2 regions of the Alteromonas sp. 009811495 genome follow, and region 2 is predicted to be linked to the other one. Evidence: predicted binding sites of a transcription regulator. Region 2 holds the regulator's gene; the other holds the start of a gene.
The links. The regulator FNR, encoded in region 2, switches genes on or off when oxygen is low (the NO sensors DNR and NnrR bind a similar motif). The targets are predictions, from matches to a motif close to TTGATCTAGATCAA.
Positions count from the first base shown of each region.

Region 1: the regulator FNR is predicted to act here: its motif matches at 1,729-1,742, upstream of ccoG (cytochrome c oxidase accessory protein CcoG).

Region 1 covers NZ_CP113972.1:689,487-693,918, reverse strand. The annotation lists gene OZ660_RS03150 (acyl-CoA dehydrogenase family protein) at 1-241, shown strand, start outside; gene OZ660_RS03145 (DUF3016 domain-containing protein) at 360-893, opposite strand; gene OZ660_RS03140 (hypothetical protein) at 1,014-1,385, opposite strand; gene ccoG (cytochrome c oxidase accessory protein CcoG) at 1,807-3,237, shown strand; gene OZ660_RS03130 (serine/threonine protein kinase) at 3,234-4,217, shown strand; cobalamin riboswitch at 4,235-4,432, shown strand, end outside.
Region 2 covers NZ_CP113972.1:2,111,271-2,115,702, reverse strand. The annotation lists gene OZ660_RS09765 (heavy metal translocating P-type ATPase) at 1-524, shown strand, start outside; gene ccoS (cbb3-type cytochrome oxidase assembly protein CcoS) at 526-804, shown strand; gene OZ660_RS09755 (sulfite exporter TauE/SafE family protein) at 791-1,450, shown strand; gene fnr (fumarate/nitrate reduction transcriptional regulator Fnr) at 1,502-2,242, shown strand; gene uspE (universal stress protein UspE) at 2,413-3,336, shown strand; gene ttcA (tRNA 2-thiocytidine(32) synthetase TtcA) at 3,500-4,432, shown strand, end outside.

The DNA of each region.
Region 1 (4,432 bases), 1.4 Mb from region 2:
AGCATCTGCGGCATGTGATTACCTTGCCTACAGCGCCTATTCATTGATTGGCGTACTGTGGTACAGCATGGCAGATACTGCACAACGCGGTGACAATGCGGTACTTGCTGCATCAAAACAAAAAACGCGCGATTTCTATATTGAGCGAATTTTACCTCGTCGTGATGCACACAAAGCTGCTTATTTGGCGGGCCCAGACAGCACACTTGCAGTAGCGGGTAGTGAGTTTGATTATCTGTAATTAGCGGTATTGTACGCACTAAAAAGGTCGCTCTAGGGCGACCTTTTTGTTGCTATTTACCATTATATCGTTGGTTGCAAATATTCCTGCTCACTTGCAGCCCTGCTGTACCTATACGTTAATTATTGGCGGCAACCTGCTGTTTAACAAAAGTATCTGAAAACCATTCATCTAACATGGTTTTTTCGTAAGACAAAGATTCGTTACGATGGCGTCGTATGTTTGATTCCATAAAATCCATGTCTTTTATTTTCACTTCATCTTCGCTTGCCACTACCTCACCCGCTGCGTCAGTGAGTGTATAACTAAATGTCATTTTCGGAATATCAATACGACGGATGACTCGAATATCATTTGCGCCTGCATTACCAAACCCAACAAATTGACTTGGCCATACTTCTCCTGCCAAATCGACGTTGGTTACAGTGATCGACAGAACTTGAGATTCAGGCAAGTCTGCTGCTAGCTCTACAATATGCGCTTCAAGCTCGTTCAGCGTTCGCTCTCTAAAGCGCTTACGCGATTCGTTTGACGGCCTTACATCAGAATATGATTCAGGCTCTTCCCAAGTAATTTTTACTTCTGCTGCATGGGAAGGCTCAGCCGTAACACCATAGCCTAACAATGCTACGCAACTTAACCCTACTAACACACTTGTTTTATTCACGCTAATGCTCCTCTTTGCAGGCACTCAACATTCGTACGCAGTGCACAACAATTTGGTTGATACTCCAAAAATTATGCGCGTGTACTAGAGCGTCTTGTATGAACTCTAGTTAACGCGAGCGTCTTGAATGAACGGTGACTGTTTAATGATTAGGCAAAGGTGTGCGCGTTTAGTTCCCGTGAAATTTGGGTTAATGTCATCTTTCTCACAATAGGTTCGGTGGAAGCGGTGCACCGTAGTGGCGTCTTGTGTTATCTCTAACACATAACTTTGCTGGTAAGGCTTTAACGGACTTAGCTGACTATTTATTTGAATGCGCAATGTTTCCAACTTTTCTCGCTCTGGCATAGTTGCCATCTCCGCCAGCCAATTAGAAATGGAGTTTTGTATATCTTCAAATAGATACTGAGCAAACGGCGAGCGCAGCACAATAACTAAAACAATAATTTCAGCAGCGATGATAAAAAAGCGTAACATGACTTCTCAGCTAATTATGACAGACATTTAAGACTATTCAGTGCATGTTTCCCCCACAGAAGCGACTATCACTGAGTATAGACCACGAATAACTGTACAGGAAACAGGCAAGTATTTACTACTCTTTATATGCGTTATTACCTATTAATAACGCTCCTTGTCACGATAATGTCGCATATTGATAATAAAGCTGCCTCTATATGACTGTAAATACACTGAATCATACGCAAGTATATGAAATTAGGTTTATAGTCACTTAAGCTGTTCATTAATCGCACCCAAATGAATTCTGAAGTTTCAGTATTGACTGAAACTTTGAAAGTATGGATGATGCCCACCATCATTGATCTACATTAAATATCATGTAGCGCAAACTGTTATACTGCTAAGGCAGTTTGGCAATGTCAGCTAAGGTTTTATTATGAATGAACAAATACCGGTAAAAAATGTAACACCGGTAAAGGTACATAAACCCAAAGGTGCTACCGAGGGCAAGCGTTACGACTCTCGCAGCCGCATTTATGTTCGCGCAGTACAAGGTCCCCTAGAGTCTTTTAGACGCTTTTTCGGCCTTTTCTTTTTAGCACTCTTCGCCGTCATTCCATGGATTTCATACAATGGCCAGCAAGCCGTATTACTCGATATTGGCGAGCAGCGTTTTACCATATTTTCTTTGACACTGTGGCCGCAAGACCTAACCCTGCTTGCCTATATTTTTATTGTTTCGGCATTTGCTTTGTTCTTTGTAACCACCTTTGCAGGGCGAGTATGGTGCGGTTTTATGTGCCCGCAAACCACATGGGTTTACATCTATACCTGGTTTGAAGAAAAGTGCGAAGGCCCAAGAAACAAGCGTATTGCACTAGACGCCAGACCCATGGATGCCGATAAATTTTTGCGTAAAACAGCTAAGCATACTGCGTGGGTTTTAGTTGCCTTACTTACAGCGCTAACGTTCGTAGGCTACTTCACGCCTATTGCCAGTTTGTTTGTGGACTTTTTTACTTTCGATACCAGTTTTTGGGCAGCGTTTTCAGTCATCTTTTTTGCGGTATGTACCTACGGTAACGCAGGTTATATGCGCGAGATAATGTGTACGCATATATGTCCGTACGCGCGTTTTCAGTCTGCCATGTTCGACAAAGATACGTTTACCGTATCGTATAACCCCAATCGCGGTGAACAACGCGGCCCTCGCCCTCGCAAGCTTTCTCATGAGCAAGTAAAAGAAAAAGGCCTCGGTGACTGCATTGATTGTAACCTGTGCGTGCAGGTGTGCCCCACCGGCATTGATATTCGAAATGGCCTTCAATATGAGTGCATCAACTGCGGTGCATGCGTTGATGCATGTAACGGCGTGATGGACAAAATGGGTTACCCCAAAGGCCTTATAAGTTTTACCTCAGAAGAAGAACTGTCTGGAGGCAAAACGCATATAATACGGCCTAAGCTTATTGGTTATTTTGTGGTCCTCGTCATTATGATGGGATTGCTGTTTGCCAATATCTGGACACGTAGCCCCACCGAAGTGGACATTATTCGCGATAGAAATTCGCTGTACCGCGAGACCAATGAAGGATTAATTGAGAATGTTTACACCATTAAAGTGTTAAACAAAACTCAACAACCGCATACCTATACAGTAACCATTAAAGGTTTGCCTGATTACCAGTACATTGGCGAGCAAGAAGTAACTGTGGAAGGCGGCGCGGTTTATAGCACGCCGATTTCAGTTGCAACCGACGCCTATAATCTGGAAGATACCGTTACCGATATATTTATTAGCGTAACCACCACCATTGATGGAGAAACGGTTACTGTTGATGAACCAACCAAATTTCTTTATCGATGACAGATTTTTCATTTTCGGGGCTTAGCCCCGACACCATCTTAGATGCCCTGGAGTCACAGGGCATTTTTTTACAAAGTGGACTGCTGGCGCTGAACAGCTATGAAAACAGGGTGTATCAATTCCTAGCTGAAGATGGACAACGCTATGTTGCCAAGTTCTATCGACCCGCGCGTTGGACAGATGCCCAAATTTTAGAGGAACACGCGTTTGCGCAAGCGCTGCTGGAAAACGAAATTCCACTCGCTGCTCCGCTTACACTGAACGGTGAGACACTGCATCATCACATTGTTGACGGCACGGACTACCGGTTTACACTCTTTCCTTCTGTGGGTGGAAGACAGTTTGAAAATGATAATCTTGATCAACTAGAGTGGATGGGACGATTCATAGGACGCATTCACCGCGTAGCACAAGCTACCCCCTTTGCCCATCGCCCTACTATCGATGTTGAAAGCTACCTTGACGAACCAAAGAGAGTATTAGAGCAAAGCACGCTATTGCCAGCGCATTTAAAGACCGCGTTTTTTGCTATTCTAAACCCCGTTATTGAAGCGACTAAAAAAGCGTATCGTCCTTCATCATCTATACGCCTACACGGCGACTGTCATCCAGGCAATATTTTATGGCGTGACGGCCCAACATTTGTCGATTTAGATGACTGCAGGATGGGCCCCGCTATTCAAGATTTGTGGATGATGCTTAGTGGCGACCGCCAGCAACAATTACTGCAATTAGATACGCTGGTAGAAGCTTATGAAGAGTTTCACCCTTTTGATACGAGTCAGTTAACTTTGATTGAGCCGCTTCGCGCTATGCGTATGGTCCATTATATGGCGTGGTTATCACGTAGATGGGAAGACCCCGCATTTCCGCGTGCGTTTCCTTGGTTCGCTGAAGACAAGTATTGGGAAGGACAAATTCTAGCGCTTAAAGAGCAACTTGCGGCCTTGCAAGAGCCACCGCTAAAGCTCGGGTTTTAAACCACACACCTTTTCTATATACTGCGTGACGCGTAGGTGCGCCAATAACAATTAAGTTCTGCGGTTATTGGCGTTAAACGGGAAATCAGTGTAAACCTGATGCTGCCCCCGCAACGGTAAACTCAATGTCACATTAGACATTTTCTTTTCATACACCACTGTCTTTGTTGTCGCCATGTGCTTAAGTATCAAGTGCAAAAAAAGCGACCTTTTTC
Region 2 (4,432 bases):
ATACGTTACGAAAAGACACCAAAACCACCCTTAATGCCCTTGGGAAGCATAACTCACTTATTGTGCTTAGCGGTGATACCCAACACAATGTAGATACCCTATCACAGCACCTTCCCATACAGCTTGCAAAAGGTGGTCTTACTCCTGAAGATAAGTTTCACGAAGTACAGGCAATGCAAGCCAGCGGAAAAAAAGTGATGATGATGGGAGATGGTATTAATGATGCACCAGTATTAGCAAGCGCCGATGTTGCTATAGCGGTGGGTAATGCAACGGATGTAGCAAAAACCGCCGCCGATGTTATCTTACTTGGCGATCAATTACTTTCTGTTCCAGAGTTAATTACCACCGCCAAGCAAGTAAAACAAAAAATTAGGCAAAATATTGGCTGGTCTGTAGGTTACAACATTCTGATTCTACCATTTGCTGTATCTGGTTTGCTTTCACCTTGGATGGCTGTGGTAGGCATGTCACTAAGTTCTATTATTGTGGTGACAAACTCAACCCGACTATTGAGTAAGTAGCATGAGCATTATTTACGTCCTTATACCCATCGCCATCATTATCGTGGCCGTCGCTATCGTTATTTTCTTTTGGGCTGTAAAGTCCAATCAGTTTGAAGACCTCGATCGTCAAGGCTACAGTATTTTGTTTGATGATGATCTGTCGCCAGAGGAAAAACAACTTGCAGAACAACGTAAGAAACTGCAAGAAAAAGAAGAATTAACTCACTTATCTAAACACACGAACACAGCGAAAACATCAGTCAATCAACCTGAAAACGAGACTCATGGAAGGCATTAATTACTTCTCTGCCTTTCTCATTGGGCTCGCAGGCGGCGTTCACTGTGTAGGAATGTGTGGGGGTATTGTCACCGCACTACGAATGGTTACCCCAAAAGGCGTTTCACCCTTCCCCTATACCCTGACTTATAATATTGGGCGCATTGTCAGTTATACCATCGCAGGCGGTATAACTGGTTTTTTTGGAAAAATTGCCGCAGATTATATTCCTCTCGCAAATTATGCACTTTCACTGATTAGCGGCATCATGCTGCTGCTGTTGGCATGCTATCTCGGGCAGTGGTATACAGGCTTAACCAAACTAGAACGGTTGGGCAACGGGATATTTAAAAAAATACAGCCTTACTCTAAACGTTTTTTACCATTTAGAACGCCGCTGAGCGCCTTTCCCTACGGCTTCATTTGGGGATGGTTACCGTGCGGGTTAGTCTATTCAACTTTAACATGGTCATTGGCTTCTGGCAGTGCCTTGCAAGGTAGCGCAATTATGTTCTTCTTTGGATTAGGCACCTTGCCTACACTGATTGCGACAAGCTTGGGGAGTCAATGGTTGATCTCTGGATTTAAAAACACATTGGTTAGACAAGGGATCGCGAGCATAATGGCTATATATGCTGTTTATCTGATTTATCGCGCAATCGCCTAAATCTTGCGGTATCATAACAAAGTAAACCCTGTAATTTGTGAGTTAGCATTTATGAGCAAAGGAAGCCAATTCTCTATACATTGTCAAAACTGCAGTTTCAGTCATTTATGTCTACCAGTGGCATTGAATAAGACAGAAATTGAGTCTCTTGATGACATCATTGAGCGTAAAAAGCCACTCCACAAGGGCGATACGCTTATCCAAACTGGCGATACCTTTCGTTCACTCTTTGCTGTTCGCACAGGCTCTTTCAAGTCTTTTGTTACAAACAAAGAAGGTGAAGAGCAGATAACAGGTTTTCACTTTCCCGGCGATATCATAGGCTTTGATGCACTACGTGAAAATCAGCATCAAAGCTACACGCAGGCTCTTGAAACTGCAATGGTGTGCGAACTCCCCTACGAAACGTTAGATGAAATGTCAGTACAATTTCCAAAACTTCGTCACCAGATTATGAGCTTCATGAGTGCGGAAATTAAGCAAGATCACGATATGATTATGCTGTTAAACAAACGCACAGCCGAAGAGCGTCTCTTATATTTCATCTCGCATTTGTCTCAACGTTTTGAGGAACGTGGTTTTTCACACAGAGAGTTTCACTTAACGATGACTCGTAACGAAATAGGTAACTATTTAGGTTTGACCATCGAAACGATAAGTCGCCTGTTAAGTCGCTTCCAAAAAGACGGTATTATCAAGGTAGATGGCAAGCTTATTACTATTTTAGATTTTGATAGGCTTAGTACAAAACTAGAAGCACTTAACGGTCCCAGCGTTGTGTGTAACGGTTAGGAACCCTAATCAGCAACTGGTAACAAGATTAAGATTGGCGCTTTGTTTGCGCCTTTTTTATTTATTGATCTAAAACAACTAACGTTTTTAGTATTGTCGTTTACACTTACCTTAAGCGTCCAACGTATTTATAAAACTAAATACTAAGCTTTTGTTTATAAGGGGTAGTTATGATTGAGTACAAACGCATCCTTGCTGTTGTTGATGCCGAGCGAGACACACAACCTGCCTTAAGCAGGGCCTACGAATTAGCGTCAAAATTGGGCGCTTCAGTAACAGCCATGATGGTGGTATACGATCTCTCTTATGACATGACCACTATGCTTAGCCCTGATGAAAGAGAGTCAATGCGCGACGCTGTCACTAACGAACACGCCAAATGGCTATCAGGAGAGCTTCACAAGCAAGGCTATGGAGAAACTGATATTGTTGTTGAATGGAATAATCGCGCCTATGAATCAATTATTCATTATGCCTTGGACAATCAAATCGATTTAGTGGTTAAAGCAACTAAGAAACATGATGACTTGGCATCCGTTATATTTACGCCCACAGACTGGCACCTGATGCGTAAATGCCCTCGTCCAGTATTATTGGTAAAAGAGCACGATTGGCCAGAAGGTGGCGAAATTATTGCTGCTGTAAACGTAGGTACTGAAGACGACGAACATGCCGCGCTCAATGATAAAATTACCGTTATTGCCAACGACTATGCGTCGCTTTTAAAAGGGAATGTCAATCTTGTTAACAGCTACCCTTCAACACCGCTAAATATTGCTATTGAAGTCCCTGAGTTCGACCCTGACACTTATCATGATGCGGTTAAGCAGCACCACCAGAAAGAAATGCGCGCCCACGCACTTAAATATGGTGTACCTGATAATAAATGCGTAGTTAAAGAAGGATTACCAGAAAAGGTTATCCCCATGGTTGCAAAAGACATTGACGCAGAACTCGTTATCATCGGCACAGTTGGCAGAGTTGGCATTTCAGCCGCTTTGATTGGTAATACTGCAGAACATGTTATCGATGAACTGAACTGCGATGTGTTGGCACTCAAGCCCGACGGTTTTATATCACCGTTGGCAAACTAAGTACTGTGCAAAGTAGGATGTCAATATGCTAACCGAACAAGAGCTCTGAACGAACAAGTGCTCTGAGTAAACAATAGCGAATAAATTAACGCGCGCAGGCATGGTTTCGAAAAGGTGCTTTATTGTATAATGTGCCTTTTATTACAAACCAAGCTAGTTAATTATGAGTCTAGGCACAAATGGTGCTGATGCGGCGCCTTTAAATGCGACGCAAAGTAAGCAAAAGTACAACTTCAACAAACTTCAAAAACGCCTTCGCCGAAATGTGGGTAAAGCCATTGGCGATTTTGGAATGATTGAAAATAATGACAAGGTAATGGTGTGCTTATCAGGCGGTAAAGACAGTTACACCATGCTCGACATTCTTTTATTTTTAAAGAAAATTGCGCCTATTCACTTTGACATTGTTGCCGTAAACCTAGACCAGAAACAGCCCGGTTTTCCGGAGCATATTTTACCTGAGTATCTAGATAGCATTGGTGTCGATTACAAAATCGTCGAAGAAGACACCTATTCAATTGTTAAAGATAAAATTCCTGAAGGTAAAACAACCTGCTCTCTTTGCTCCCGTTTGCGTCGCGGTATTTTGTATCGCACTGCGAAAGAATTAGGAGCAACTAAAATTGCACTAGGCCATCACCGTGATGACATGCTAGAAACCTTCTTTTTAAATATGTTTCATGGCGGTAAACTAAAATCGATGCCACCAAAGCTTGTTAGCGACAACGGTGAACACATTGTTATTCGCCCACTAGCCTATTGCACTGAAAAAGATATCGAAAAATATTCTCAGGCAGCAGAGTTTCCTATCATTCCGTGTAACCTATGCGGTTCACAAGAGAACCTACAGCGCCAGAATATTAAAGCCATGTTGCAAGATTGGAATCGTCGCTTTCCAGGTCGTATCGAATCTATGTTCCGGGCGCTGCAAAACGTGGCACCTTCACACTTGGTAGACAGCAATTTATACGATTTTAAATCAATTACCACACAAGATGGCCCGGTAGAAGGTGGCGATATCGGTTTTGATCAACCCTCTTTTAATACAAGTGCAGATGAGAGCGCACTAGATAATGACAACACTATCGAAGTAGTC